3 regions of the Brevibacillus agri genome follow, and region 1 is predicted to be linked to each of the others. Evidence: riboswitches for the same ligand, from Rfam matches in the RefSeq annotation. Region 1 holds a riboswitch; each other region holds the start of a gene.
What was found. Region 1 has a riboswitch for S-adenosylmethionine ahead of BA6348_RS03960 (MetQ/NlpA family ABC transporter substrate-binding protein). Riboswitches for the same ligand answer to the same signal wherever they lie in the genome.

Region 1 (10,047 bases):
TAAATAAAGACCCTTTTTTCTCATTCAATTAACTCCTGTTCACGGTATCGTCAGGCTTTCAATGCGCCGAGAAAACGCGCAAAGAACGCATCTGCATCTACGTCCAGACAGACGTTCATGTTGGGTTCTTTTTTCAGGCGGTTCTGAAAGTCGCAAACCGTTTGCCCGTCACAAAGCTCGCTTTTCGTTTCGATATCGACATACAGCTTCTTCGTCGTCACCAGCGAACGGTCCAGCGCGACCGCAACAGCCAGCGGATCGTGCATGGCGCAGGCGCGCACGCCGTTGCGTTCAAAGTAGCGGTCCAGGTAATCGGACGTGCTTTGCTTCACGTAGCGGCCGATGGGCGTATCGCCCAGTTCCTTGATATGTTCTTCGGTAAGCAGGACTCGTCGTGTGACATCCAGCCCGACCAATGTCAATTGCGGAAATCCGGCGTGAAACACTACCTTGGCTGCTTCCGGATCGACGTACATGTTGTACTCCGCCACCGGGGTCACATTTCCGTGCTCGGTCACTACCCCGCCCATAAAAATGACTTCCTTCACCTGCTTGACCAGCTCGGGGCACCTTCTGACAGCCAAGGCCAGATTCGTCAGCGGCCCTGTCATGACAAGCGTGACTTGCCCGGGACGAGCCAGCACTTGCTCGCAAATGAAATCAGGCGCAAAGCCTTCCCGCGGCTGCGTCAGCACCTCCGCATCCCGCAGTGCCCCGCCAAGCCCGTCCTCGCCATGAATGCGATGCTCGAAAAACAACGGACGAAAAAGCGGCTGGGAGGCTCCGCGTACGACAGGAATCGTTGCTCCCACTTGCAGGAAATCGAGAATTTTGCACGTATTTTCTGTCGCTTTGCCAAGGGATACGTTGCCGTTTACGGTAGTGATTCCGATCAATTCACATTGACCGCTCTTGATAGCCAAAATAATTCCCAGCGCGTCATCAATTCCGGTATCGACATCAAGAATGATTTTTTGCTCCACGAGTGGTCCTCCTTCAGTTGAAACAAACAAGGGTATATCCGCCTGACGTCTATACCCTTGTCCTGTTTCAAGCGCTTGTTATTGGGTAATTTCGCGATTCCAGCGATCAATCCACGCCTTGGAATGCTCGTTGACGAACTTCATGTCCAGCTTGCGCAGCTTGTTCACTGTCTCTTCGCCGTAAGTCACGCCTTTTGCTTCATCGGCTGTCAGCTCCACAGACGTGTTTACAGGAGAGTCTACTTTTGCTTTCGCTGTTTTCTCCTGAACTTCCTTGCTCAACTGATAGTTGATGAAGTCCTCGGCCAGTTGCTTGTTTTTGCTGCCTTTGACGATGTTGACGGTGTTCATTACGGCGTAGCCACCGCTTGCCGGAGCGACGAATACCGCTTCTGGCACGGCTGCCTGGATGTCTTTGAAGTACATTTCCATGATCGGACCCACTGCGATTTCTTCCTGGCTGAACATGTTCACGTACTCGGAAGTTTTGTCGTAATACTTCACAACGCCTTTATTCGCTTCTTTCATTTTTGCAAACGCCTGGTCTTCGTTAAACTCTGCGCTACCTGCTACCATCGAAGCGCTGTCGAGAATCATCGGGCCTGTGGTGGACGTGATGTTCGGCAGTGTCAGCTTGCCTGCCAACTCAGGGCTCCACAGGTCTTTCCAATCTTTGATCTCGGTTGTGACCAGCTTCGGATTGTAGGCAATCCCGAATTGTCCGATCGTGTAGGCTGGACCGTAGTCCTCGCCCAGCGGCGCTTTGGCGATATCGTAAATCTGGTTCAGGTTCGGAATGCGACTGCGGTCGATTTTTTCAAATACGCCGCTGTCGATTCCTTGCTGCGCATAGTAGTCGGAGAGATAGATCAGATCGACGTCGGAACTGCCTTGGCGGATTTTGTTCAGACGCTCGGCGTTGTTTCCGATTTCGAGCACGATTTTCACGTTGTGCTCTTTTTCAAATGGTTCGTAGATTTCTTTGCGGAAAAAGTCTTCAGAAAAGCCCCATGTAGAGATTACCAGCTTTTGCGGCTCGCCTTTGGCAGCTTCGCCTGCTGCTCCCTCCTGCGGTTTGTCGCTGCTGCCGCAGCCTGCAAGCACCAGAGACAGCATGGAAGCAGAAAGTATTCCTGTCAGCATTTTTTTCATCGTAATGTTCCTCCCGTTCGGCTTATAAATGACGAATGATTCCATCTCATAGAATGAAGTGTTTTCTCGTTTTTATACTGCGTGTCGTGAAACCCCCTACTGTTTCCCTCGTTCGGTGATTTTATTCATCAACCACCCCCTTTGCCAAGCGTTGAGAAGCTGAAAAAGAAAAAAGAAAAGCACCCTTGAATAGAACGATACATTCTAAACAAGAGCACTTTTCTTCGTAAACAAAGAGAAGCGACACCCGTTTCACACCATTTTCACGGTCTTCCCTTGAGATAAATCAAAAGGGAAAATCCGAACGAATGGGGCAAGTATTTAATTTTCCGAGCCGCTCACAATCACATTCGTGATCGCCCACTGCGTAGGCGCGTCATAGTCTCTTAGCACAGCTTCCAGCTTCAGACCCATCTCTTCTTCCAGCCGTTCTTTCAGTTTCCTCTTATAAAGAAGAGACATGCGAAAATCGACTTCGAGCTTCAGGGCCGGGGCTTCGCCTTCAAGCGCGGCAGAGCGCGGTGAACGGCGATGCTTGGCGTGGAAGGTAATCAACTGATTCTCAATGGTCACTCTCAGCAAAGTCGTTCCAAATCCGAACAACTCTTTCGCTATCTCATTATAAATGGCAGACAGCTTTTTTCTCGTTTCATTCGTGTCTGTTAAACTCATGACATCACCCGCGAGAGCTGTTATCGGATTCGTTGCTCCCATTATACATATGATTTCTGGCTAGAGCAAGCAAACATTCGTATTTAGATCATTTTTACATTTTTCAGTCAAAAATTCGTTCGGAAAAACAATTGACAGGTCGAAATCGGCAAGCTATAATCCAACTAACCTAATATGAATTGTAGGCAATTTGCTTTGACCGAATTTCATAAGCCACTTCTCTTATAAAGAGAGGTCGAGGGACTGGCCCTATGACACCTCGGCAACCTATCCCACCGATATGGTGCCAAATCCAGCGGAAATCAATTCCGACAGATAAGAGAGGCATTGACGACTGTGAATGTTGCATGCGCAGTTACAAGCCTCTTCTTAGCGGAAGAGGCTTTTTGTTTTCCCGGTTACTATTTTCAAGATATACAAACACCAAAGAAAAGGGGAATTTTCATGAAAAAGACAGGCTTATTTCTCACTTCGCTTCTGCTAGCTGCTTCTCTCGTTACGGCGTGCGGCGGCAAACAGGAAGCGGCTCCCGCAAACGGTGGAGCTGCTGCTGAACAGCAAACCAAAATCAAGGTCGGCGTGACAGGCGGCCCTCACGAAGAAATTTTCAACAAAGTAAAAGAAGTCGCCAAAGGCCAAGGAATCGACGTGGAGCTGGTTGTGTTCAACGACTATGTGCAACCGAACCAGGCTCTCGATAAAGGCAATCTCGATATGAACAGCTTCCAGACCATCCCGTTCCTGGCCAAGTTCAATCAGGACCACAAAACCAAAATCGTCGAGATCGGCAAAGGCGTAACCTTCCCGATGGGGCTCTACTCCACCAAGCATAAAAAAGTAGAGGACATCCCGGAAGGCGGCGTGGTCGGCATCCAAAACGACCCGACGAACCGCGCCCGCGCTCTGTTGCTCTACCAGGCTGCCGGACTTATCAAGCTCAAAGACGGCGTGAAAGACAACGCGACTCCGCTGGACATCGTGGAAAATCCGAAAAAACTGCAATTCAAGGAGCTGGAGGCAGCGTTTTTGGCTCGCTCGCTCGGCAACGTGGAAGTCGCTTCGATCAACACCAACTTCGCCATGGAAGCAGGCTATTCGCCGAAAAAAGACGCGATCTTCTCGGAAACGTCTGATTCTCCTTACGTCAACATCATCGCCGTCAGAGAAGCAGACAAAGACAACCCGACCTACAAAAAGCTCGTGGACATCTACCGCTCGGAAGAAGTGAAGAAGTTTATCGACGAACACTTTGAAGGAGCCGTGCTGCCGTCCTGGTAAAAACATGCCGGGAACAACCGACAACAAGGAGACACTCGTGATGATACAGCTAACTGATATTCATAAAACGTACAAGGTAGGAGCCAGGCAGGTCGAAGCCTTGAAGGGCGTATCTCTGAACGTGGAAAAAGGGCAAATCTACGGCGTGATCGGCTTTAGCGGAGCGGGGAAAAGTACCCTGCTCCGCACGATCAACCTGTTGGAAAAGCCGACGAGCGGCTCCGTAGTCGTCAACGGGCAAAATCTGCTTGAGCTGAAGGAAAAAGAGCTGCGCCAGGCGCGCAAAAAGATCGGCATTATTTTTCAGCACTTCAATCTGCTTTCCTCCTACAACGTCTTTGACAACGTGGCGGAAATATTGCGGATGAACCGAGTGCCAAAGGACGTTATCAAGCGCAAGGTAGAAGACTTGCTGCGCCTCGTCGGTCTGGCGGACAAGGCAAACGCCTATCCTTCCCAACTGTCCGGCGGGCAAAAGCAACGGGTAGGCATTGCCCGGGCACTCGCCACCGATCCGGAAATTTTGCTGTGCGACGAAGCGACATCTGCTCTCGACCCGCAGACGACCGAATCGATCTTGGAGCTTTTGCTCGACATTAACCGCAAGTTCAATCTGACAATCGTGCTGATTACCCACGAAATGCAGGTTATCAAAAAAATATGCGACCAGGTCGCGATCATGGAAAACGGCGTCATCATCGAGCAAGGGACTGTGCTTGATATTTTCAGCAATCCGCAGCAGCAGACGACGCGCAATTTCATCAAGACGATTTTTGACGATGAAGTGCCGGGTGAAATTTTGGCCAAAATCAAGCCGTCCGGGCCTGTCTCGAAAATACTTCGCGTAGCTTTTCGCGGGGATGCCGCGCTCGATCCGGTGCTCGGCACGCTGTCCGCGCGTTTTCCGGTCAGCACCAACTTGCTGTACGGCTCGATTACTTCCATTAAAGGAACGGCGCTGGGCATTCTGCTGCTGCATATCTCCGGGGAGGAACGGGCGATTGAGGACGGCATTGCTTTTCTGCGCGAATCGGTTTACAGAGTGGACATCGTCGAACGAGAGGAGGGCACGCACTCATGGACCGCCTTACTGAAATGATTCCTGTCTTCGGACAGTCCTTGCAGGAAACTGTCATCATGGTGGGCATCGCGCTGTTCATTGCGACGCTCATCGGCATTCCGCTGGGGATTCTTCTCGTCGTTACCCAGGGCAACCATCTGTTTCCGAACAAATTCATCTACCACGCACTCAATACGATCATCAACATCGTGCGCTCGCTGCCTTTTATCATCCTGATGGTCGCGATCATCCCGTTCACCGAGCTGATCGTCGGTACCTCCATCGGCATCGAGGGCGCCATCGTCCCGTTGATCGTCTACACGGCTCCTTATATTTCCCGCTTGATGGAGACGGCGCTGCACGACGTGGACCGCGGCGTCATCGAGGCGTACCAGGCCATGGGAGCCTCGCGCCGACAAATTATTTTTCGCATCATGCTGCGCGAGGCAAGACCGGGCATCGTGCTCTGCCTGACGATTGCCACCATCGGCCTGATCGGCGCGACCGCGATGGCCGGAGCCGTCGGAGCGGGCGGGCTGGGCGATCTGGCGCTGCGCTACGGCTACCAGCAATGGGATATCGAGGTCATGATAATTACCGTCATCATCCTCGTCGTTTTGGTGCAACTGATCCAGTCGCTCGGCAACTGGGCGGCTCGCAAACTGAAAAAAAGCGCATAGCGAGAAAGCCCTTGGCTGCTGCTGCACGTCAGGGGCTTTCGTTTTGTTTTCTTCTTCCATCCAGCAATGTTCACCGAATGTTTGGTGGAAAAGCTCCAAATATTCATGTACACTTATATGTAACTCAATGAATAGAGAGGGGCTACTCAAATCACATGAAAAAACTCATCATGCTGTTGGTCGCCGTTATGCTCGTACTCGCTCCTGGCGGATTCACAGATCACGCCGATGCAAAAGGCTACAAGTCTGGCAAAAAGTCGTTCAATTCCAATACAGCTCCAACGAACACGCAAACTCCAACCAAAGCCGATTCGAATGTAAATGCCTCTACCAATAAAAGCACGACAACCAATACACCGGCAACTGCTGCTCCGACCAAAAGCAGCGGCGGCTTCATGAAAGGCCTTCTCGTCGGTGGACTGGCTGGATTGCTGTTCGGTAGCCTGTTTGGCGACATGGGAGCTTTGGGCGCAATCTTCGGCTTCCTGATTAACATGCTGGCGATTGTGGCTGTGATCGTCCTGATCCGCAAAATCTTCGTCTACTTCAAAACGCAACGCGCGAAGAAACAGGAACTGAACGCATGGAAAAGATAACATTTTCGGAGCAAATGCTCATCAACGCCATCTGCCTGCATGTGGCGAGCAAAAAGCAAGTTCAGCCGCAAGACGTAGAAGTTGAGCTGATGTGGGACGAAGACTACGGCTTTTCCGCTGAAGTTTACGCCAACGGTCGCAAGCAGGTGTTCGTCGAGATCAACCTGATCGAAGCCATCCGCTTCTATCTGGAGACGCAAATGCAACGCAACCCGTACTCTGCGGGTATCGAGCTGGTACTGGATGACGAGGAAGGCATCATCGCCCACATCACGTACCAAAGCTAGTCGCCTATTTTCATAAGCTTGTTATTCCCAAGCCAATTTGCTCACACTAGAGAGCAGGTTGGCTTTTCTCATGCCTCGATTGCACGCGATCAAGCGATCAAGTATTGAAATTGCCTGCATTCCGTTATATACTTTAATGAAAATGATTATCATTGTCTGCTTTTACTCATACATGTACATACTTTCCTATAAAGGAGTTGGCCTATTGTGGAACGCTTATACACGCAAAAGCTGGACATCGGTTACGGCGAGCTTTCCATTGTCAAAGACCTGAATATCAGCATCCCTTCCGGCAAAATCACCGCGCTGGTCGGCGCAAACGGCTCGGGCAAATCGACTATCCTCAAAACATTGGCCCGGATCATGAAGCCGTCAGGCGGACAGGTGTTTCTGGACGGGAAGTCGATCCATCAGCAGTCGACCAAAGAAGTCGCCAAGCAACTGGCGATTCTTCCGCAGAACCCAACTGCTCCCGATGGATTGACCGTGTCTGAGCTTGTTACCTACGGCCGCTTCCCGCATCAAAAAGGCTTCGGCTCCCTGACCAAAGAAGATAAGGAAATCGTCCAATGGGCCATTTCCATGACGGGTATGGTCGACTTCTACGACCGTCCTGTAGACCAGCTCTCCGGCGGTCAACGCCAGCGCGCCTGGATCGCCATGGCTTTGGCGCAAGGGACCGACATTCTGTTCCTGGATGAGCCGACCACCTTCCTCGACATGGCACACCAGTTGGAAGTGCTCAAGCTGCTGCAAAAGCTGAACGAGGAAGAAAACCGCACGATCGTCATGGTCGTCCACGATTTGAACCATGCGACACGCTACGCCCAGCACATGGTGGCGATCTCTCGCGGCACCGTCATGGCAGAAGGTACTCCGGCAGAAGTCATGACTCCCGAGATGCTGCGCAAAGTATTCAACATCGAAGCGGACATTTTGACCGACCCGCGCACAGGCGTGCCGCTTTGCCTCCCTTACGAGCTGAGCCATGCCGTTGAAAACAAGCAACCTGCATCCAGCCTAGTTCAACCAGCCGCCCAAGCGGTACAAGAAGAAGAACGCAAGCTGGTCGGCACTCGTTAATTTTCTCTATCATCGACAGCACAAGCCATTCTCCTGATCGGCCAAAAGGAGAATGGCTTTTTTGGTGCAAAGAAAAACAAGCAAGCAGCCCGGGGCTTGATCTGCCCCGGGCTGCTGCCTATCTGTCAACGAGGTTTGATTACCACTTGATGTCTTTCAGGATTTCATCAGCCATGTTCGCTGTAGACACCAGTCCGCCACCGGACAGGTACCAGTAGTTGGCATCCAGGTAAATGATGTTGCCGTTTTTGAACGCTTTGGTGTTTTTCACCAGGTCGTTTTCTACCGCTTCTTTTGCTGCAGCAGAAACGCCTTGGTTTCCGGAGATTACGCCGCGGTCTACGACAAACAGGTAGTCAGGGTCTTTCTCTGCCACGTACTCAGCCGATACGCTTTGACCGTGTGTTGAAACTTCAATGTTTTTGTCTACAGCAGCAAAGCCAAATACGTCATGCAAAATGCCGAAGCGGGAACCAGGACCGTAAGCGCTCAGCTTGCCTTCGTTCACCAGAACGATCAGCGCGTTTTTGCCGCTTGCAGTCGCTTTTTCATTCAGTTGCTTGATAGAGTCGTTGATTTTTGCCAGTTCTTCGTCTACTTGCGCTTCTTTGCCGAAGATAGTGCCGAGAGTTTTCATGTTCTCGGTGAAGGACTCCATGTACTTGGTCGTATCTACACCCAGGAAGATGGTTGGGGCGATTTTGTTCAGTTCTTCATAAGCGTCTTGCTGACGGCCGGAGATGAAGATTACATCCGGTTTCATCGCGTTGATTTTTTCAAAGTCAGGCTCTTTCAGGCTGCCGATGTTGGTGTATTTCGCGTCCTTGAACTTCTCCAGGTAAGGAGGAATGCTGGATTGCGCTACCCCTTTCACTTCAATGCCCAGTTTGTCCAGGGAATCGAGTACACCGTAGTCAAAGACTACTACGTTTTGCGGGTTCTTCTTCAGTTTTGCCTCGCCCAATTTATGTTTGATCGTGATTTCTTCGGATTCCTTCGCGGCGCCGTTGGAAGCCTCTGGCGTTTGGGAAGGAGCTGCACTATTGGAGCCGGAACCGCATGCCGCTGTAAAGACTGCCAACAGTACGGCCATGAACAGCACAAGGATTTTTTTGTTCATTTCTCTCACCTCTATAAGTTTTTTAATATATATAAAATTATTGATAGCTTGCTGATGAACCCCCTTGCATGCCATCAAAATAATTTTATCGAAGGGAAGAAAAGCGTTACGCGAAATATACGCATATTTTGTTTTGGTCGATGTCCTCGATGTGGATGTCCATATCGTACACATCCTTCAAGGTTTGCGGGTCGATGATCTCGTCGGTAGTGCCTTCCTTCACGACCTTGCCATCCTTGAGCGCCACGATATAGTCCGAGTAGCAGGAAGCAAAATTGATATCGTGAATGACGATCACGACGGTTTTGCCCATCTCGTCCACCAGGCGGCGCAGCACCTTCATGATCTGGACCGAATGCTTCATGTCCAAATTGTTCAGCGGCTCATCGAGAAGCACATACTCCGTGTTTTGCGCGACAACCATGGCGATGTACGCCCGCTGCCGCTGCCCGCCGCTCAACTGGTCGAGGTATTTGTGCTGAATGTCCGTAAGCTCCAGGTAACGGATCGCTTCGTCTACATACTTCCAGTCCTCTTTGGTCAGGTTGCCTTGCGAGTACGGGAAGCGCCCGAAGCTGACCAGCTCGCGGATCGTCAGGCGAACGGTGATGTGGTTGGACTGCTTGAGAATCGAAATCTTTTTCGCCAGGTCGTTGCTTTTGTACTGGCCGATCTCTTGCCCCTCAATCAATACCTCGCCCTGGTCCTTCGTCAACAAACGGCTGACCATGGACAAAAGCGTACTCTTCCCGGCTCCGTTCGGCCCGATAAAAGACGTGATTTTTCCCTTGGCAATCTTCACCGAGACGTTTTCCACGACGTTTTTGTTCCCATACTGTTTTGAGACGTTACGGACTTCTATCACGCTTTATTCTCCTTTAACAGAAGATAGATGAAGTAAACCCCACCGATAAAGTTGACGATCACACTGAGCGTCGTCGAGAACGTGAACACGCGCTCTACGACCAACAGACCGCCTACCAGCGCCACGACGCTGATTAACGCCGAGCCTGCCAGCAAATACTTGTGCTGATACGTCTTCATGAACTGATGAGCCAGGTTCGCCACCAGAAGCCCCAGGAAGGTGATCGGTCCAACCAATGCGGTCGCAATCGACACCAGAATCGCAATCACGA
Region 2 (10,047 bases), 440 kb from region 1:
CAAGGAAGCGTGTATTTTGCCGATTTCATTTATTAAAAAATATTTTATCAATTAAAAATCATTTTAGAGGATAAGTGTGGTTGTCATCTCAATTAGGGAGGAATGACCATGCTTGTTTTCAAGGCGATGGAGCAATGCTCGGTGGCGGAGGCCGTTTTGGCCTACAACAGAGGGTTTTCCGGCTATTTTTTCGACCAGTCCAAAACGCCGGACACGCTTATCTGGAAAATGGGGAAGGAGGAACTTTCGCCTGCGCATTCGCTGGTTGCGTTTGTAATGGCGAGCCGGCCGGAATCGTGCTGAACGGGATATGGAACAGAGGCGGGCGAAAAATCGGCTGGAACGGAGGGACAGGGGTGGCGCCGAAGCACAGGCGCAGCGGAGTCGGGCAAGCGTTGATCGAAGCGACGTTGCAGATTTACCGCGAGCAGGGCGTGGAGCTTGCGGCGCTGGTCGCCATCTCGAGAACGTGCAGGCGGGCGGCTACGCGCTGTACAGGCGGATTTTTGATGAACAGGGAAGGCAAACGACTGCCTTGCTGTTTCAGTGTGAAGCCAGTCCCGGACGAGCAGACCGGGAGGCGATTGTCGCAAGCGCACTGGCCCATGTGTTTGCTCCGCTGGACCAGGAGCTTCATCGCCTCACCGTCAATTTGCCCGTCGCAAATGAGGCAACCACCCGAATTTTGCAAAGTGCGGGCTTTTCCACGCTGGCCGAGCAGGTTTTCATGACCAGGCCACTCGCCTAGCTGCTACTGCGGCTGATGGTACGGAAACGTAATCGTGAACTTGGTGCCGACCTTCGGCTTGCTCGACACGCTCACAGAACCGCCAAACGTGTGAATGACGTGATAGGAATAAGTCAGGCCGAGTCCGGTCCCGCTCGTTTTGGTAGAAAAATAGATCGTGCCAAGTCGTCTGATCTGGCCCTCGTCCATCCCGATGCCGTTGTCCTTGATGACGAGCAGGGCGTTGTTTTTTTCGATGAACAACGACAGGGAGACTTTCCCTTTGGCCGTCTCCGCGCATGCCTCGATGGCGTTTTTGATAAAGTTGACCAGCACCTGCTTGAACTCGTCGGGATTGGCCATGATCGTGACGGGCTTTTCATAAGCTTGCAGCTCCAACTCGACGTTGTTCATGTTGGCAAACGGCAGCATGACCTCGCGGACGACATGGAGCTGCTCGCATACGTCGATCAGCTCGGTGCGCTCCTTGAGCGGCTTGGACAGCGCCAGGTACTCCGTCAAAATCGCTTCCGTGCGCTGAATCTCGTCCATGCTGATGCGAATGTACTGATCGGTTTTCGCAATGTTTCCCGGGTCCTCCTGGATCAGGCGCAAAAATCCTTTGACGGCCGTGAGCGGGTTTCGCACCTCGTGCGCCAGTGAAGCGGCGACGTGGCTCATCGTCTCGATTTTTTCGTTTTGGGCATGGCGAATGAACAATTCCTTGTCTGATACGCATTTGCTAAATAACGACATCAACAGCCAGATGCCGACAAAATTTTGAACGGGAATCACAAGCACATGATAGGGAAGCTGATGGGATACATAGGTGGGAAAATTGAAATAGGTCAACCCCAAATCTATCAGGGAAAAAAGCGCACCCGTCAAAAGAGTAAACAGTGTTTTCCGATAACTGGCTTTGTAGCGTTGATATATCAGGAGGGAGATTGCAAACGTGGCGGCCATTACGAGCATGGCGACCCAGGTGCCTTCGCCGCCCAGATAAAAGCGGTACAGCGCTGATTCGATCAGCACGATCAAGGCGATTCGTACTCCGCCGTAGATCAGAGCGAAAAAGACGATGACGTGCCTGATGTCGAAAATGATTCCTTCGTTGACGCTCGAAGCGAAGGTCATCGCCAGAAACATGCAGACAGAGCTGGTTACGAGAATAAAGCAACGGCTATAGTTACGCATCCGGTCGCGGTAATAGATGTTGAACAAAACAAACGGTGTCAAGGCAAAAAACATTTGCAAGATTAGTTCTTTTAGTAGACTCATTAGACATCCCCATCGCAAATTTGCATGGCTTTTGCTTCAATCTACAAGGTTTCGACAAGACCTTACATAATTCCTCCAAAATTTGGACATCGAGTTGGGATTATTTTGGAGGACAAAAGCTTCAAAAACCTAGTTGACAGATGGGTAAAACAAGGATTATAGTCTGTATATATTAATACAAACGTTGCGAAAATAAAAACTACTCTTATCCAGAGAAGGCTGAGGGAATGGCCCTATGATGCCCGGCAACCTAGCTGGCAAGATCACCGTCTTGCGAGCCAAGGTGCTAACTCCAACAGGTAGCGATACCTGACAGATAAGAGGCGCGAATCTTGTCGATCAAGCCTCTTTCATCTGTTGAAAGAGGCTTTTCCTATTGGAAGGTCGTCGCCTCCTCAGCTTGAAGCTCAGCAGGAAGAAAGAAAAAGGGGGATTTTTCGATGAAAAAGAAACTGGGTCTTGTCACATCAATCGTACTGGCTGCGTCGCTGGCCTTGACCGCTTGCGGCGGGGGAGCGGACACCCAAAATCAGGCGGGAAGCGGCGCTTCCGGCGGCGAGAAGGCGAAGCGCATTGCCTTGATTATGCGCCAAAACGTCGGCACGTTTTCTGCCCAATACATTAACGGCGTGAAGCAGGAAGTCGAGAAAAACGGCGGCGAGCTGACCGTATTCAACGCAGATACCGATTTGTCGAAAATGGCCTCCAACCTCGATGCTGCGGTGAACCAAAATTTTGACGGCATCCTGATTGACCACGGTACGGCGGAAGCGCTGCAGCAAGGCACGCAAAAAGCGGTCGACAAAAAGATCCCGGTTGTGCTGTTCGACACCGATATCAAGCTGCCGGGCGTCCCTGTCGTCGAGCAAGATGACAACAAGCTGGCCGAGTTGAGCCTGGAAAAGCTGGCTGCCGATACGGGCGGCAAAGGCAACATCGTGAAAATTTGGGTAGCGGGCTTTGCGCCGATGGAAAAGCGCCAGGTAACGTATGAAGCATTCCTGAAAAAATACCCGGATATCAAGGAAATCGCCGCGTTTGGCTCGGCAACGAACAACACCGCGCTGGATACGCAAGCGCAGATGGAAGCGATTTTGAAAAAGTATCCGAACAAAGGCGACATTACAGCCGTATGGGCATCGTGGGATGAATTTGCCAAAGGGGCAACCCGTGCGATCCAGCAAGCAGGACGCACCGAGATCAAGGTGTACGGCATCGACCTGAGCGACGAAGACTTGCAACTGATCCAGGAGCCAAACTCTCCTTGGGTCGCGACAGCAGCGGTAGATCCGTCGAATATCGGACGCATTCACGCGCAGACCGTTTTCCAAAAAATGAAAGGCGAGCAAGTGCCAGACAGCGTGAAGCTGAATCCGGTGCTGGTCAAACAGGAAGACTTGCCAAAGGATAAAAAAGTAACGATGGGCGATCTGTCCCAATACGTACAAGAGTGGGGCAAGTAAGCAAATAGAGCTGGTTGGTTTGGCTATTCCCGTTGCTTTTGTCAACGGGAATCTTGTTTATTTAGGGGGTGCGAAAAGTGTCCAGCTTGCAGATGAAAGGGATTGTGAAGCAGTTTTCCGGCGTGCCTGCGTTGCGCTCCGTCGATTTTGAAGTCAAGGCTGGCGAGGTGCACGCGCTGCTCGGAGCGAACGGAGCGGGAAAAAGCACGCTGATGAAAATTCTTACAGGCGCGTATCAGCCGGATGGCGGCAGCATCGCGATTGACGGCAAGGACGTCTCGATCCAATCGCCGCAGGATGCGAAAGCGTTGGGCATCCAGTGCGTCTACCAGGAAGTCGATACGGCGCTGATCCCGTATTTGAGCGTGACGGAAAACATTTTGCTCGACCAGATCGTGTCCAAAAGCAGCAAGGGACTCATGAACTGGCAAGGGCTGCACAAGGAAGCGGAGAGCATTTTGCAAAGCTTCGGCTTTTCCATCCCTGTGCGCATGCTCGTCGAGGAATGTACGCTGTCCGAAAAGCAACTGATCTTGATTGCCCGCGCGACCGTGCAAAAAGCGAAGTACGTCATTTTTGACGAACCGACAGCCCCGTTGAGCACGAAGGAGAGCGAGCGGCTGTTTCTCATTATCGACCAGTTGAAAAAAGCAGGCGTCGGGATCATCTACATTTCCCATCGGCTGCCGGAAATTTTCGAAATCTGCGACCGGATCACGGTCATGCGCGACGGTCAACTGATTGCCACGAGCGAGACGGCCGCTACTACGATGGATGAAGTCATCGGGAACATGCTGGGCAAAAGCTTCGAGGAAGAGTTCCCGAAAGTGGAGCTGCCGATTGGCGAAGTGATCCTGGAAGCGGCCGGAGTGGCTGGCGGCAAGGTGCGCGGTGCGGATGTGAGCGTTCGCGAGGGCGAGATCGTAGGCGTCGTAGGACTTGTCGGGGCAGGGAAGACGGAGCTGGCCCGGCTGCTGTTCGGAGCGGATGCGGCCGAAGCTGGCGAGATCAGGCTGAAAGGCAAGGCGGTACGCCTGCGCTCGCCAAAGGAAGCCGTGGATGCAGGGATCGTCCTCGTCCCGGAGGAGCGGCGAAAAGAAGGCATTTTTGTCGAGGAGTCGGTGAAAAACAATTTGTCTGTCTCGACTTTGTGGAAATGGTCGCGCCTCGGGTTTGTCCGCAGGGGAGTCGAGGCGGGGCAAGCGCGGGAGCTGGTGCAGCGGCTGGGTGTGAAGACAGCGGACATCGGCCAGTTCGTCGGCCACCTCAGCGGGGGGAACCAGCAAAAGGTCGCAATCGGCAAATGGCTTGATACGGATGCGCAAATTTTCATGTTTGACGAACCGACCAAAGGCGTGGACATCGGCGCGAAAAGCGATATTTACCGCCTGATCGGAAAGCTGGCGGAGCAGCGCAAGGGCGTTTTGTACTTTTCCTGCGAGTTTGCGGAGGTGCTGGGCATCGCGGACCGGATTCTGGTCATGTTCGAAGGGAAAATCGTCCGGGAGCTGAGCCGGGCGGAAGCGACGCAGGAGCGGATTATGTATTATGCAAGCGGAGGTGAGTAACGTGGAAGGTAAAAAATTCAGCCTGTTTGATTTTATTTACAAATACGGAACGGTTGCGGTTATTGTTATCGTTATGCTGTTATTCAGTTTGACCAACCCGTATTTTTTTACGTATGACAACATTACGGACATTTTGCGCTCGATCTCGATCGTGACGTTTGTCGCCATCGGCGTTACGTTTTCCTTGATTGTCGGGGGCTTTGACCTGTCTGTCGGTTCGACGGTGTCGCTGACTACCGTCGTCTCGGCCTCGATGATGGTCTGGTACGAGCAGGGCGTGTTCGCCACACTGGTCGTTCCGATTGCGCTCAGCCTGATCGTCGGGCTGGTCAACGCGTTTCTGGTCGTCAAAATCCGGATTCCCGACCTGCTGGCGACGCTCGCGATGCTCTACATCGTCAACGGGCTGCACATGACGTATTCCAAAGGCTACTCGATCTACGCCAACATGCCGATGGAAGACGGTTCGATGGCTCCGGGGAAATTCCAGGAGTGGTTTTTGTGGCTTGGCCAAGGCAAAATTTTCTCGCTGCCTGTGCCAGTTATCCTGACCTTTTTGCTGGTCGCGGTCACGCACATCTACCTGACCTACACCAGACAAGGACGGATGCTGTACATGACGGGCGGCAATCTGGAAGCCGCGCGCTTGTCAGGCATTCCGGTCAATCGCTACCGCACGCTCGCCTACGTGTTATCCGCGCTGTTTGCCGGCTTGGGCGGGATGCTCTTGGCGGCGCGGATCGGGACAGGCCAGGTGAGCAGCGGCGGCTCGATGCTGATGGATGCAGTGGCAGCGGCGTTTGTCGGCTTCTCTGTATTCGGCGCGGGCAAGCCGAATGTGTTCGGGACGTTCGTCGGCGCAATCCTGATCGGGGTGCTGCTCAACGGCATGACGATGCTCAACCTGCCGTACTACGCCTACGATATTATCAAAGGGACGGTATTGGCGCTGGCGTTGGCTGTGACGTATTACCAGCTTCGGCGGAAAAGAAAAGCGTAGAGGTGTTTGCGTTCGCGCGTGCAAGGCAGGTCGTCAGGGAGAAGCTGGCGGCCTGTTTTTGTTGGGCAGAAGAAGAGTGGGTACGATTCTTATCAGTGTACGTGCAGCATGGCGAGGCTGCGAAGGCGGGGAAAGCAAGAGTTGTGCCTTTTTGGGACGGAGGTTTTTTTTCGATTGCTTGGCGACTTGGTGCAGTCAAGGTAGTTTAGGTTAGTTTAGGCGAGAATGTGGTTTTTATTGCGAGCCGTGGGATCAAGGCGGACTGGCTGCTTGGAAAACGGTTGATCGTCGCGGTAGTGGTGAGAGGAAACAGGAGAAAGCGCTACAGGTACTTGGGCCTCTAGCGGGGGAGCGGAGGCTGGGTAGGAGTCCCAAAGACCTTCGCTGCTTTCTCCTGTTTCCTCTACGAGCTGTTTCTGTCGTTCGGGGGTGATTTTGGGTTGTAGATCAGGAAGCAAAGTGCTTAAGACAAGGAAGCGGTTTTTCTAAAAGCATGCATGTTGTATCGTCAGGGAGGCTAGCATTAATAGCTCTCAAGAAAGACGACAATCCCACCGCAAGCTTTCTTTTTTGTAGTGTCTTTTTCCCCGGAGCCGGGCAGTGATACCCCCAGCAGGGAGCCCAAGAAGTTACAGCGATTTCGTCTCTTTTCTCGCCACACCAAAAGCGCCGATAAAGGAGCTTTAAAAACCCAACCAACCCCACAGCATCATGTTCGGCTCATCACGCCACTACACTGCAAACAATTTTTTATAGTTCCAATCCTTTTTGTAACAGATAAGAATGGATAAGACTCTTATCAAAGCATAAGTGCAGCAACATAACGAGACTTCGAACGAAACGATAGAGCAAGACTGATGCCCGCTAGGTACGTGAAGGCTTCGCCATTGGCTCGGCGCAGCCAAGTTTTCTCATGCAAGAAAATGGTAATAGTTTCACACAGAACATCCCTCCGCTATAATACCTCTGGGGGGATATAAGTGATTCATTATAAGACGTACATACGCGGTGAGGGTTATGAATGGGTGACCTTCGTCCACGGCGCGGGCGGCAGCTCATCCATCTGGTATAAACAGATCAAAGCTTACAAAGAACATTTTAATATTCTCCTCGTCGATTTGCGCGGTCATGGCAGGTCGAAGCAGCATCTGGGGAAGCGGCGGCCGAAATACACGTTCGAGGACGTGAGCCGCGACATTATCGAGGTGATGAAGCACGAGAACATCGCTTCCAGCCATTTTGTCGCGGTTTCGCTCGGGACGATCATCGTGCAGATCATAGCAGAGCTGGAGCCGCACAAAATACGCTCGATGGTTTTGGCGGGAGCCGTGACCCGGCTGAATTTGCGTTCGCAGGTGCTGATTGCGCTCGGCAATCTCGTCAAGCACATCGTGCCGTACATGTGGCTGTACAAACTGTTTGCCTGGGTCATCATGCCGCGGGCGCGCCATCGCGAATCCCGGTCGTTATTTGTCAGAGAAGCGCAAAAGCTTTGTCAAAAAGAGTTCAAGCGCTGGTTTTCGCTGACGCACGGCATCAATGCGTTTTTATGCAGCCTGCTGGCGAAGGAGCCTCCGATTCCGGCCCTGTTTGTGATGGGCGACGAAGACTACATGTTTTTGCCCGCGGTTCAAGCGTGTGTGAGTCAGAGACAGTATGCGCAGTTGCGCCTTTTGATGAACTGCGGCCACGTGGTCAATGTCGATCAGCCGGAAGAGTTTAACCGGATTTCGATCGGATTTATCCGCGAGCAGACGGGGGATGGACGGTACGAGGTAAGCCCCGCTTAGCTTGTGCGTTTGGCTGCCAGGCTTTGCGTTTGCGATTTGAACAGAAATGTGTTCCAATAAATGGAGCGGGTTCGGATTTGGTTTTGGCATACATTTTCAGCGAAGGAGGACACGGCATGTCGATTCAAAATGAACACGACTTGCTCGCTTTGCAGCGGATCGGGAGAATTGTGGCAGAAGCTAGAGAAGCGATGCTGAAGGCCGTCCGGGCGGGCATCACGACAAAAGAGCTGGATCGTATCGGCGGCGATATTTTGGCGAAGTACGGTGCGCGCTCGGCTCCACAGGTGACGTACGACTTCCCCGGGCAGACGTGCATCAGCGTGAATCACGTTGTGGCGCACGGGATTCCCGACGGAACCGTGTTGAAGGAAGGCGATGTCGTCAACGTCGACGTCTCCGCAGAGCTGGACGGTTATTTTGCCGATACAGGCGCTTCGGTTGTCGTGGGACAGGGAGAGCCTGTGAAGCAGGCGCTGTGCAAATGCGCAGAGGAATCGCTGTACAAGGCGCTGGATTCGGCCAAGGCTGGCTCCAAGTTGAGCCAGATCGGGCGCATCGTCCACAATGAAGCGAAGGCAAAAGGATTTACGGTCGTCAAAAATCTCACAGGCCACGGCATCGGCAAAAGCTTGCACGAGGAGCCGGCGCACGTCCTGAACTACTACGACAAATGGGACAAACGGCTGCTTACGGACGGGCTGGTGCTCGCTGTCGAAACGTTTATTTCCACTGGAACGGAGTATGTGAAGGATGGGGCAGACGGCTGGGCTTTGGTGACGCCGGACAGAAGCTACGTCGCCCAGTACGAGCACACCGTCGTCATAACGCGCGGCAAGCCGATTATTTTGACGGCTTAATCTTTTTTTTTTTCGCGTTTTTGCGCGCGGTGTTTTTGCGATCGTGAAAAAAGAGAGAGGCCCTATTGCGCTGATAGGGTCTTTTTGTTGTGCGAGAAAAGTTGCGAGAATGGGCAAGAATAACTTGCAGAACAGCCAAAGATTGTATATTCTCTATATAAGAATACATGTTCGTATTTACGGGAGGTCTTTTCCGATGAATCGATGTGGCTGGGTGAATCAGGACCCGTTGTATTTGGATTATCACGACCGGGAGTGGGGCGTGCCTGTCTACGATGACCGGCTGCTCTTTGAATATTTGAATCTGGAGGGCGCGCAGGCGGGGCTGAGCTGGTACACGATCCTGAAAAAGCGGGAGAACTACCGCCGGGCTTTTGACAACTTTGAAGCGGAAAAGATCGTGCAGTACGACGAGGAAAAGATCGAACAGCTTTTGCAGGATGAGGGCATCGTGCGGAACAAGCTGAAAATCAGAGGCGTCGTCAAAAACGCTCACGCCTATCTCAAAGTCGTGGAGGAGTTCGGCTCCTTTTCCAGCTACATCTGGTCGTTCGTCGGCGGCAAGCCGATCCACAACCACTTTCAGGAGCTTAGGGACGTACCTGCCTCCACCGAAATCAGCGACAAGATGAGCAAGGATTTGAAAAAGCGCGGCTTCACGTTTGTCGGTTCGACGATCTGCTACGCGTTCATGCAGGCAGTAGGCATGGTGAACGACCACGTGGCGACGTGCGATCTGTATCAAAAAGACTAATCAGGCTGGAACAGGGAGAGAGGGGGAAGCGACATGAACGCGAACGATCTGCTGATTCTGAATTTCGAGGAAGTCAGACGCCGAAGCATCAAAGTATGGCGGGCGATTCCAGACGACAGGCTGAACTGGAAGCCCGACGACAAAGCGTTTACCTGCGCACAAATGATTCGGCATGTCATCGAGGGCGAATTTTTGTATCACCAGATTTTGATTCAGCGAGGCAGCGCCGCTCTGTCTGCTCTCCCGAATCCGTATGAAACCAAGCCGTTCACGACCGTCGAGGAAGATTTGGCGTTTGCGCAGCCGTACCGGGAACAGTTTCTCGCCTTTGTCAAAGGGCTGGACAAAAGCGACCTGGAGAGCATTCGCATCGACCGCTCCGATGTCGGGTACGTCAGAACACTAGGGGACATGCTGCTGCGGATCGCCTATCACGAGTCCGTCCATACCGGCCAGCTTCTCGATTATATGAGAACGATGGGTGTCAAGCGGCCGAACATTTGGGACTGATCTGATGAACGCCCACGAGGAAATTCGATAAGAGCCAAGAGCCAGGACCTTTGCCAGATTGGGGAGGGGCTGGCTTTTGGTGTTTTTTGGTAAG
Region 3 (10,047 bases), 1.7 Mb from region 1:
CAAATTGGACACCGTAGCTGGCCGCAAGCCTGCCTCTTTAGCGGCTGCAGTCAGGTTGGGAACCTTGCGTCTGAGCAAGGCGACATTAAGAGTCAAGTTATCCGTCATGCGATCCCTCCTTACCATTCAATTACTTCAATTACTTCAATTACTTCAAAGCGTAACATTTATTACTCTAAAAAGAAACAAAATATTTCCTGACAACTCTGACTACGTTATTATGTTGCACGTATATTGGCTACACAAAAAAGCCGTCCGCTTTCGGACAGCTTCTTTCACTCGTTCCTGCGCCGAGTCGTGGATTCGTCTCTGCACGCCCACGCCGCTTTCCCAAGCTGCGTGTTCTTTCAAAACTCCACGTAAAACGGGTGCTTTTCCTCCTGCAAGCACAGCTCAATTCGCTGCCGGAAGTTGCTCCACGTAACCTTTGTTAGCGCCTCTTCAATCGGGAAAAACCCGGCTTCCAGACACTCGGGCGTCGCGATCAGCTTCCCGCCAATCGGCCTCGCTAAAAACAGCACATTGCAGATCGACTTGCTCACGTTTTGAAACACGCCGCAAAACTTCGTAATTTCGATGTCCAAGCCGCACTCTTCCTTCGTCTCCCGGATGGCTGCCGCCCGGATGGACTCGCCTTCCTCCACTTTTCCGCCAGGCATCTCCCAGCCGCGCCTCGGGCCTTTTATCAGCAGCACTTCCTTGCGCTCGTTGACAATGATCGCTGCAGCAGACAGTGAATGCTTAGGTACAGTCAAAGGCTTGCCTCCTTTTTTCCGGTTTCTTGCTTTTGCTGTCCGTCAAGTGAGATAAATCCCGCCGCAAATGTCGTGCGGAAGCGGCAATGCATTCGCCGCGCCGATTTTCGCGAAAAAAGGACGCTCTCCGCTCGCCGCTAACGCCTGCTGCGCCGCTCCAGGCTGCGTCGGTTCACACAGGACGATGCTTCCGCCGGGCAGCGCAAGCGACAAGCAACGCGCACCCAGTCGCTCATCCGTGAAAACTTCCCCGCCCTGCAAGCCGAACCACCGCGTCCAGTCCGCAGCAGCCGCGTCCAAATTCGCGACAGCGAAGCCGACAGCCAGAAGCTCGGCTGCTCCGTTCGGATGCGGAGCGATGATCCCGCGCTGCGTCAAATCTGCCTGGCGCTCCTCGTCTGTCTCCTGCCACTCAATCAAAAACGGCAGCTTTCGCGCAGTCTGCGGGTCTTCGGCAAACAGCATGCGCCAGCGCAATGTTTTTCCGTCGTCTCTTGTGCGGCTGCCGTCTACTGGCCCTGTCAGCTTCAGCCCAAGCGCGCGAAATCGCTCCACCCACCGATCCATTTCGCTGGTGCGCAAGGCGATTTGTCCAAGCCCTTCGCCAAGCTCGTGCTCCGCGACCAACTGCGCGATGAGCGGATTGTCGGATCGTCCGGCAACCGCCGCATCCTCGACCGCCAAAAACTCCACATACGACAAGCCAAAATAGCTGAGACTGTTCCATGTCCCCCAATGGGTGTGCCTGCCTCCCGTTACAGCGTGAAATCCGGCTTCGCGAAACAGCCGCGCTGCTTCTGCGGGCGGACGATGGACAAAATGAACCAGATGGTCAAAGGATAATTGCATCTTTTTTCGCCTCTTTTCGTAATTACCTTTATCATAGCAAAATTTAGCAGCTTTTCGTTAGCGAAGAAAGGAGAAGCATGAACGAGACGAATCACAGCCGGAGACGCTCCCGGCGAAGACAGACAAAACCAAAGTGGCTTCGGGCAGGGAAAAATACGCTGCTTTTCAGCTTGCTCGCCGTCCTCGGGGCAGGCGCTTATCTCGGCTTCACTGCGCTCGGCAAGCACGAGGCTCCCAAAGCCACTCCCGCACCAGAGCCGGTCGCTGCCCCGGAGCCGACTGTCCGGCTCAGCTTTGTCGGGGACGTCATGATGGCAGGAAATGTGGAAAACGTTTTGCTAGAAAAAGGCTACGACTACCCGTTCACGCATGTGCGCTCGCTTTTTTTGCAGGATGACTACACCATCGCCAACCTGGAGACGCCGCTTACGACGAGAGGGACTCCCGCCGACAACAAAGCGTACGTCTACAAGTCGTCCCCTTTGGCTGCGCCCGCCATGCAGGCCGCCGGAATCGACGCGGTCAATCTGGCGAACAACCACTCGATGGATCAGGGCGTAGACGGCTTGCTCGATACGTTCGCCGCGCTGGAGGAACACCGGATCGCCTATGTCGGGGGCGGAGTCGATGCCACCCGCGCCTTCGCGCCTGTTTTTGTGGAGAAAAACGGCATCAGGCTCGCCGTGCTCGGATTCAGCCGGGTCATACCGGAAGTGAGCTGGTTCGCGCAAAAAAACGGGCCGGGACTGGCGGGAACCTACGACCCCGCCTTGGCCGTCCAAGCCATCGAGCAGGCGAAAGCACAGGCTGATCTCGTCGTCGTGATCGCCCATTGGGGCAAAGAGCGCGAAGACTTTCCCGTCGATCATCAAAAAGAACTCGCCAAGGCGTACATCGACGCAGGCGCTGACCTGATCGTCGGCGGCCATCCGCACGTGCTGCAAGGCTTTGAGCAGTATCGCGGCAAATGGATCGCCTACAGCCTGGGCAACTTCATTTTCACGCGCTCGACCGAGCCGAAAACGTGGGAAACGATGGTGCTGCAAGCAAGCTGTACGAAAAACGCCGCCTGCGACCTGACAATGCTTCCGTTCCACGCCGAACTGGGACAAGCCGTGCCGATGAACGCCACAGATGGAGCCGCTTTGCGCAAGCGAATCGAATCGCTCTCGGAAAACGTCCAGATTGACGCAGAGGGCCGCGTGCGGGGAAGTTAGCATGGCATAGTATAACCCCCGTCCTATTCGCCACTTCAGCCGGAAGCCGCTCATGAAAAAACGGGCGCATCCCTGTTCTTTTGGCTGAAACCTCTCCAAGCCTTATTCGTAAACCATAGCAAGACCGCTTTTACGAGCAAAAGGAGGGAGAGCATGACAGGAGCCATCATTACCGTAGCAGCCATTGGCGTTTTTCTGCTCTCGGGCTATTTCATGACCAAATGGGAAAAAGCCGTCTTCCCGGGAAACCAGCAAAACGGCTCCGCCCCTGATCCCCCCAAGCATTCGGACAAAAACGGCAGGCAGTAGGACGCCATCCATCTGGCATTCGTCCTTGCTGCCTGCCCGTTTTTTCTTTTGCGCCGCTTTTTCGGGTTATGCCGTTTCCAGCAGCGGGAAGCAGCGGACGGACAGGCCAAAATCGCTTTTCAGCACTTCCTCGTGCTCTTCGCGAATCCCTGTTACGATCAACCCCGCGCGCAATACTCCGCCCAGATCGAATTGGACTTTCAGCTTCGTCACCGTCACGCCCGCCTCGCGCAAGAAATGCAGGACGCGATCAGGCGTCGCAGCGAGACATGAGCCTTCGAGATAACACAGCACGCGCTCGTCCTGCCATTGACTCGGCTGCGCTTCGGCCGTTTTTTCCTTCCAGGCCGGATGCGGGGTAAACGGCTGCGTCAACAAATAAGCCAAATCCTCGACAACGGCGCTTGCCGTCGGCAGCTCGCCTGCGCCTCTGCCCGTAAACAGCAGATCGCCTACGATGTTTCCGGAAAGCTGAACAGCGTTGAAAGCATCCTGAATTTGCGCCAGCGGATGAGCGACAGGCAGCATGGTCGGCTGAACCGAGAGCCGGATTCCTTGCTCTGTTTTGTGCGCCTGGGCAATCAGCTTGATCCGGTAGCCCAGCTCGTTTGCGATACGGATGTGACCAGGAGACAAATCGGCAATCCCTTTGCGCACGACATTTGCAAGCGGCAGCGATTCTCCGTACACAAGCTGCGCGAGAATGTACAGTTTGTACATCGCGTCGAATCCTTCCACGTCAGAGCGCGGATCGGCTTCCGCATACCCCAGCTCCTGCGCTTGCTTCAACACTTCCTGATAGGGGAGCTGCTCCGCTTCCATTTTCGTCAGGATGAAGTTCGTCGTACCGTTGAGAATGCCGCGCACTCCTTGAATATCGTTCGTGCGCAAAAACTGTCGCAGCACGCTCAAAATCGGGATGCCGCCTGCCACGCTCGCCTCATAGGCCAGATGGACCTGATGCCGGTTTGCCAGATCGACCAACTCTGTGCCGCGTTTGGCAAGCAGCTCCTTGTTCGCCGTCACCACGTGGCAGCCTTTTTCGATCAAGGCACGGACGTAGTCATACGTCGGCTCGACGCCCCCCATCACCTCGACGACAATGTCCACATCGCTTTTCAACACGTCCTCAAAATCCGTGGTCAAAAGCGCGGGATCTACCTGAACGGCCCGTTCTTTTTCCGAATCGCGGACCAATGCTTTGACAATTTCGATTCGCTTGCCCAATCTCGCAGCCATCTTCTCCTGCTGCGAACGAATCGTCTTGATGACGCCGCCCCCTACTGTTCCCAATCCAAGCAGCCCTACCTTGACTACACCTGCGCTCATTTCTACCACCTCATAGCAATATTTTCGTAAAAAGAAAAAACCTTCCCGCTAAGAAGAAGGTTTTGGCATCAACGAAATCCTTCTCCTTATCTCCCAGGACGCTTCCGCCCTGCAGGAATTGGCACCTTGTCACAAGCTGTGTGACGGTTGCCGGGCTTCATCGGGCCAGTCCCTCCGCCTCTCTGGATAAAGAAAACTATGAATTTTTGCTCTTTCTCGTCGAGAAAGCGGCCAAGCGAAAAGCTTATTGGAAAAGAAAGCCTTTGTTGAGCGGAAACATCAAAAAACCTTCTTCGCTAAGAAGAAGGTTCGTCATAACTGCTACGATGTACCCGCTTCTTATCTTTCGGAACGAAAACGCCCCGCAGGAATTGGCACCTTGTCGCACTACGCAACGGTTGCCGGGCTTCATCGGGCCAGACCCTCCACCTCTCTGGATAAGAACTTTGTTTGCTGTTGAGCCTATTCTAAGAAATTCCAAAGCATTCGTCAACAAAATTCTTTTTCGTTTTTAACCAGGCTAGATGCGGTCAGAAACGGTTCAGATACGGCCAAAAACGGGACAACCGTTCCGAATGTACGGTCGCCTTCACCTGGCAAAAACGCTTTCGACTTCCTCCGTACTGCAGCAAACGCAACGGACCAGCCCTTCCTCGCTTTCCCCCGACAGCTCTCGTTCTTCGACATAACCGCACCATTGACAGATGAAAAGCTGAACCATGCTGCTCCCTCCTTTGAGTTGCTCACGGTCAATCAGCGCCGATTTCCTCTCCCCAAAACAAAAGACGCATTTTCTACTGATCGAAACGAGATCCGATCGTTAGAAAATGCGCAGGCAAGCAATAGACATCCTTGTCCGTTTGCCAGTATGGCGAGTCCTCTAACACCTCCCTATCTCCCGTAGGTCCATCAGTGTTGTTGAAACAGGCAGGTCTCCTGACTTCGGGATCATCGTCTGGCGCTGCCTTCCCTGTCCAGCGGCTGGACAAGTGGCCTGTGTGCGCGAAACTCCCCTCTTACAGTGGCGGGACCGTGTCGGATTTGCACCGAGCTTCCCTATTATCCTTAGCAGCGAATCGCCGCAAGGAACCTGTTCCCCCGTATGCAATTTTGCAAATCGTTACTACCATTCTATTCTACTTTTCCTGAAAATGGTAGAATAAACAAGCGAAAGGGACGAATCAAATCAACGCGGTTCGCTTTTGCATACCGTCTACAGTGAATACCTTTCCCGCAATATGCGACAGTGATGGGCCTCATGCCCGGCAATGACATAGGCCAAAGTGCGTGCGGACAGTTTGTTGCCGTTGGCCGTCCCTGTTCGCGTCCACGCCTCCTCTGCCACTCCCCGCAACAGAGCGCGCGTCGACTGCCGAACAGCCTGATATTCTTCGAGCAAATCGGCCAGGTCGCGTTTCTGAAAAAAAGCTTGCGCAACATACGCATTTTCGTCAAATCCGACGAGCGGTGTCTGATCTCCCCGGGCAATTCGCAGCAAGCGGTAGCTCATAATCCGCTCCGTATCGATCAGATGCCCCAACACTTCTTTTACGGTCCATTTGCCCGGCGCGTAGCGATACTCCGCTTGCGCCTCGGTAAGCCCGGCATACATCTCGACGGTCTGCGCCAGTTGCTTCGCCAGTACGGCTGTCAACTCGCCTTCTGGCACTTGCTCGACATAGTAGGCAAAATACTCCCCGTATTCCTCGCGATTTGGTCGACTTGGCATGCTTTTCGCCTCCTTTGATTTTGGGAACGGTCATTCCTTTGCTGTCTGGCCTTTTCTTAGAGCATCCGGTTTTCAGATGCTCTGTGGTAACATCACGGCCGTTTTAAAGGGATAGCAAGCCAGACCCTCTGTCGCGCAAAGCAGTTGGGCATACGTATCCGTGCCCGAACCCGTACCCGAACCCGCAGCTCCCCCCTGCGAACGCTTTATTTACCTTCATCCCTGCCAGCCCTCAAACAACAGCACCCTTGCCGGAGCAGCGTCTGTGCCGACCAGCTTTAACGGGGCAGCAACCATGAAGTATTTTCCTGCGGGCACCTCGCGAAGCCGCAAGCCCTCAATCACGATCACGCCTGCGCCAAACAACGTTTTGTGGGTTGGGTGTCCTTCCTGGCTGCGCTCAATCCCCAATGCATCCGTGCCGACACCGCGCACGCCTTTTTCCGCCAAATACGCTGCGCCGTCTTGTGCCAAATAGACGAACTCGAACGAAAAAGCATCCTCCCACGAATTTTTCGTTTGAAACAGGACAAACTCTCCCGACGCAATGTCGTAACCTTCCAGCTCGGCTCGCCCGATCTTGTCTTCCACATGCGTCAGGTCGAGTACGCGGCAGTTTCCTACCAGCTTTTCCAGCGAAATGCTTTCAAACGTCTCCCCGTCCTTCACCATGTGCAGCGGCGCGTCCACATGTGTGCCAGAATGCACATCCATGTCGATTCTCGACTCGGTCACGTAGCCGTTTGTTGCAGACAAAATCTTCGGCTGCTTTTCCGGCTTGTTTTTGTACACCGTCATCCCTTCAAAAATAGGTGCGGTCACATCAAACATTTTCATCGCGTTTCGCCTCCCTGTTTTGTTCGTTCTTCCCTGTCTCCGGATGCTTGCTTCCGCGCCGCAAATCGGCCGGGAAGACGACGCCGATTTGCCTTCTCGCTTCGTCCATGACTTCCATCGTCAATCGGGAGGCTGCATGTGAATTGGTCGCCGACTCTCTGGCGCCCGCCGAAGCCAGCCGGATAAACTCCCTGATTTCGTAGTGCATCGCCTTCGGCGTCTGGGGCCTGGTCACATCCTCGATCCTGCCGTCTCGGTAGCGAATCTCGATGCGCGTCAGGTGATTGATTTTATCGATCACCATCGTGGCGTCCTCCCCCTGGATTTCCGCTGGCTGATAGGAGGTGGTAATCTTGGAAAAGCTGAGGATGGCGTCCATCTCTTCGTACTTCAAAAGAATGCTGCCTTCTCCGTCTACCCCTGACGCCAGCACAACTCCTTCTGCCTTGACCTGCTCCGGCTTGCCAAACAGAACGATTGCCGGATAGAGACAGTAAATCCCGATATCCATCAAGGCTCCGCTGGAGTAAGCCGGGTCAAAAGCCCGCAGCACCTCGCCCGCGCGATACGCATCGTAACGGGAGGAATACTGGCAATTGCTGGCGATGAAGCGGCGAATTTTCCCCAGCTTGGGCAAATGGTCCTGAATCGTAAAAAAGTTCGGCACGAGGGTCGATTTGACCGCTTCCATGAGCAGAACATCATGCTTTTTCGCCGCCGCAAGCATCGCCTCTACTTCGTCCGCATTCGAGGCGAGCGGCTTTTCGCACAAGACGTGCAGCCCCAAGCTCATGCACAGGATGGCCTGCTCGGCATGAAAGCAATTGGGGCTGGCAATGTAGACGGCGTCGATTTGTCCGCTCGCCGCCATCTCTGCGGGATTCGTGTAGAAAAAAGGAGCCGCGAACTTGGCCGCAAATTCCTTGGCGCGCTCGAGCGTTCGCGAGCAAACAGCTTGCAGGGAAAAGCCCTCTACCGTATGGCCTGCCTGGATGAGCTCTTCTGTAATCCAGTTGGTACCGATTACGCCAAATCGCATGAATCGCTTCCCCCTTGTTTTTGGGCTGATTGGCCGAAAGTCGTGGGATTTGCAGGCAGTTTTTCGCTGGCTGGTCGAAGGGGCCGGGTTGGGCACGTAGCCTTTTCGCTCGTGCGCCCGACACTCCCTCTGCACACACTACCGATGCACTGGCTCCAGCTCACGTTCTTCTACATGATCTAGCCACCAGGAAAATCCTTCTTCCCGAAGCAAATCACGCGCGGCCTCCGGACCGTGTGAACCTGCCTCATACGAGACGAGCGGAACGAGATTGCGTTCGAAGGCGGCAAGGATCGGCTCCACCCATTTCCACGACAGCCGCACTTCGTTCCAGTGGGCGAAGTAAGTGGAATCGCCGCGCAGCGCATCGAACAGCAGTCGTTCGTACGCCTCTGGCACGTCCTGGTGGCCTGCGCTGAAGTCAACCGTGACAGGCTCAATTTTTCCGCTATTGGCCGGATTCTTACTATTCAACTGCAAGGCGATTCCTTCTTCGGGATGGACGTTGATGATGAGCAGGTTGGGCAATGTCTTTTCTTGCTGCTCCCGGTACAGCCGCTCCAAAGGGTTTTTGAATTCGATGACGATGCGGGTCGCTTTTTCCTTCAGCCGCTTTCCTGTGCGAATGTAAAAAGGCACGCCTCTCCAAAACGGGTCGTCGATCCAAACGCGCGCTGCGATATACGTTTCCGTCATGGACGCAGGCGATACCCCCGGCTCGTCCCGGTAGCCAACAACAGGCGTCTCCCCGATTTGCCCGGCACTGTACTGGGCGCGCACGACGTTTTGCGCCACCTCTTCTATTTTCAGCGGCCGCACTGCCTCCATCACCTTGCGCTTTTGTGCCCGAATATCGGTTGCCGTAATCCGCTTGGGGATGTGCATGGCGACCATCATCAGCATTTGCAGCATGTGGTTTTGCACCATGTCGCGGAGTGCTCCGGCCTGCTCGTAAAAGCCTGCCCTTTCTTCCACTCCGACCGTCTCGCTGGCTGTAATCTGCACGTTTGCGATGTGCCGATTGTTCCACAGCGCGGCAAACACAGGGTTGGCGAACTCCAGCGCCTCCAGATTTTGCACCATGGCCTTGCCCAAATAATGATCGATGCGGTAAATTTCTTCTTCGGTAAAAGCTTTCGTCAGCTTCTGATTCAAGTCTTCGGCCGATTGCAGGTCGCGCCCAAACGGCTTTTCGATAATCAGGCGCTTCCAGCCCTGTGGAGAGCCGAGTCCGCTCTCCTGGATGTTGGCCGCAATCACTTCAAAATACTCGGGCGCCACCGACAAATAAAACATCCGGTTTTGCGGGAGGTTGAACTCCTTTTCCCGCTGCTCCACCCGCTCAAGCAACGACGCGTATCCCGCAGCATCCGTCACATCGACTGCCACATACGAGAACGCCGCCAAAAATGGTGCAAGCACCGCCTGGTCGATCTCGTGGCGACGGGAAAACTCCCGGATGGACTGCTCTACACTTTGGATAAACGCCGTATCAGACCATGCTCTCCTGCCCACTCCGACAATGGAAAAGGCAGCAGGCAGCTTTTTATCGACATATAAATTAAACAACGCCGGAAAAATTTTGCGTTTCGCCAAATCTCCTGTAGCACCAAAAAGGACAAAGCTCATCGGTTCCATATGCGTTTCCTTCCTTCCGTACGCTTGCCATGCTGAATGCATCGTAGGTACACACCGTTATTATTAGAGAAAACGGCCACTTTATCAAGCAAAACACCTGCAAAGAATTGTTTTTGATCGCACGCTGTCGCGCATGGGACGTGAGGAACGGTTCATATACATGTACTATCCACCTTGCTATCTTGCATGGCAGGTGAACATCCCAGCACCTAAAAAGGAGGTTTCCCATGATGCTTTGCTTGCGTCCCCGCGAGCCCATTGATGATGTAATGGCGGGAGTGAATCGCCCCTCGTCTGTTTCGTTATTTTTGCAAAAATGGCTGTTCCGAATGCGAAGATAGCAGA

Region 2: it holds a riboswitch for S-adenosylmethionine, as region 1 does, so the genes downstream of both, BA6348_RS06045 (sugar ABC transporter substrate-binding protein) here and BA6348_RS03960 (MetQ/NlpA family ABC transporter substrate-binding protein) in region 1, are expected to answer to the same signal.
Region 3: it holds a riboswitch for S-adenosylmethionine, as region 1 does, so the genes downstream of both, BA6348_RS12320 (homoserine dehydrogenase) here and BA6348_RS03960 (MetQ/NlpA family ABC transporter substrate-binding protein) in region 1, are expected to answer to the same signal.

What each region holds. Positions count from the first base shown of each region.
Region 1 is NZ_CP026363.1:762,983-773,029, reverse strand. Features, by position in the region: gene BA6348_RS03980 (ABC transporter permease) at 1-24, opposite strand, end outside; gene BA6348_RS03975 (nucleoside hydrolase) at 51-983, opposite strand; gene BA6348_RS03970 (ABC transporter substrate-binding protein) at 1,062-2,135, opposite strand; gene BA6348_RS03965 (hypothetical protein) at 2,457-2,807, opposite strand; SAM riboswitch class I at 3,027-3,129, shown strand; gene BA6348_RS03960 (MetQ/NlpA family ABC transporter substrate-binding protein) at 3,252-4,085, shown strand; gene BA6348_RS03955 (methionine ABC transporter ATP-binding protein) at 4,126-5,184, shown strand; gene BA6348_RS03950 (methionine ABC transporter permease) at 5,163-5,825, shown strand; gene BA6348_RS03945 (hypothetical protein) at 5,981-6,421, shown strand; gene BA6348_RS03940 (YxcD family protein) at 6,409-6,708, shown strand; gene BA6348_RS03935 (ABC transporter ATP-binding protein) at 6,916-7,791, shown strand; gene BA6348_RS03930 (siderophore ABC transporter substrate-binding protein) at 7,931-8,911, opposite strand; gene BA6348_RS03925 (iron ABC transporter ATP-binding protein) at 9,018-9,776, opposite strand; gene BA6348_RS03920 (iron chelate uptake ABC transporter family permease subunit) at 9,773-10,047, opposite strand, start outside.
Region 2 is NZ_CP026363.1:1,204,878-1,214,924, forward strand. Features, by position in the region: gene BA6348_RS27160 (hypothetical protein) at 109-303, shown strand; gene BA6348_RS06035 (GNAT family N-acetyltransferase) at 297-731, shown strand; gene BA6348_RS06040 (ATP-binding protein) at 752-2,008, opposite strand; SAM riboswitch class I at 2,211-2,331, shown strand; gene BA6348_RS06045 (sugar ABC transporter substrate-binding protein) at 2,449-3,471, shown strand; gene BA6348_RS06050 (sugar ABC transporter ATP-binding protein) at 3,549-5,039, shown strand; gene BA6348_RS06055 (ABC transporter permease) at 5,041-6,039, shown strand; gene BA6348_RS06060 (alpha/beta fold hydrolase) at 7,020-7,829, shown strand; gene map (type I methionyl aminopeptidase) at 7,946-8,689, shown strand; gene BA6348_RS06070 (DNA-3-methyladenine glycosylase I) at 8,886-9,443, shown strand; gene BA6348_RS06075 (DinB family protein) at 9,477-9,953, shown strand.
Region 3 is NZ_CP026363.1:2,455,205-2,465,251, reverse strand. Features, by position in the region: gene BA6348_RS12340 (P-loop NTPase family protein) at 1-108, opposite strand, end outside; gene BA6348_RS12335 (NUDIX hydrolase) at 348-755, opposite strand; gene BA6348_RS12330 (VOC family protein) at 798-1,604, opposite strand; gene BA6348_RS12325 (CapA family protein) at 1,682-2,821, shown strand; gene BA6348_RS26685 (hypothetical protein) at 2,975-3,130, shown strand; gene BA6348_RS12320 (homoserine dehydrogenase) at 3,197-4,459, opposite strand; SAM riboswitch class I at 4,543-4,652, opposite strand; SAM riboswitch class I at 4,796-4,903, opposite strand; cobalamin riboswitch at 5,369-5,568, opposite strand; gene BA6348_RS12315 (DinB family protein) at 5,673-6,188, opposite strand; gene BA6348_RS12310 (cyclase family protein) at 6,405-7,025, opposite strand; gene BA6348_RS12305 (Gfo/Idh/MocA family protein) at 7,012-8,064, opposite strand; gene zwf (glucose-6-phosphate dehydrogenase) at 8,203-9,702, opposite strand.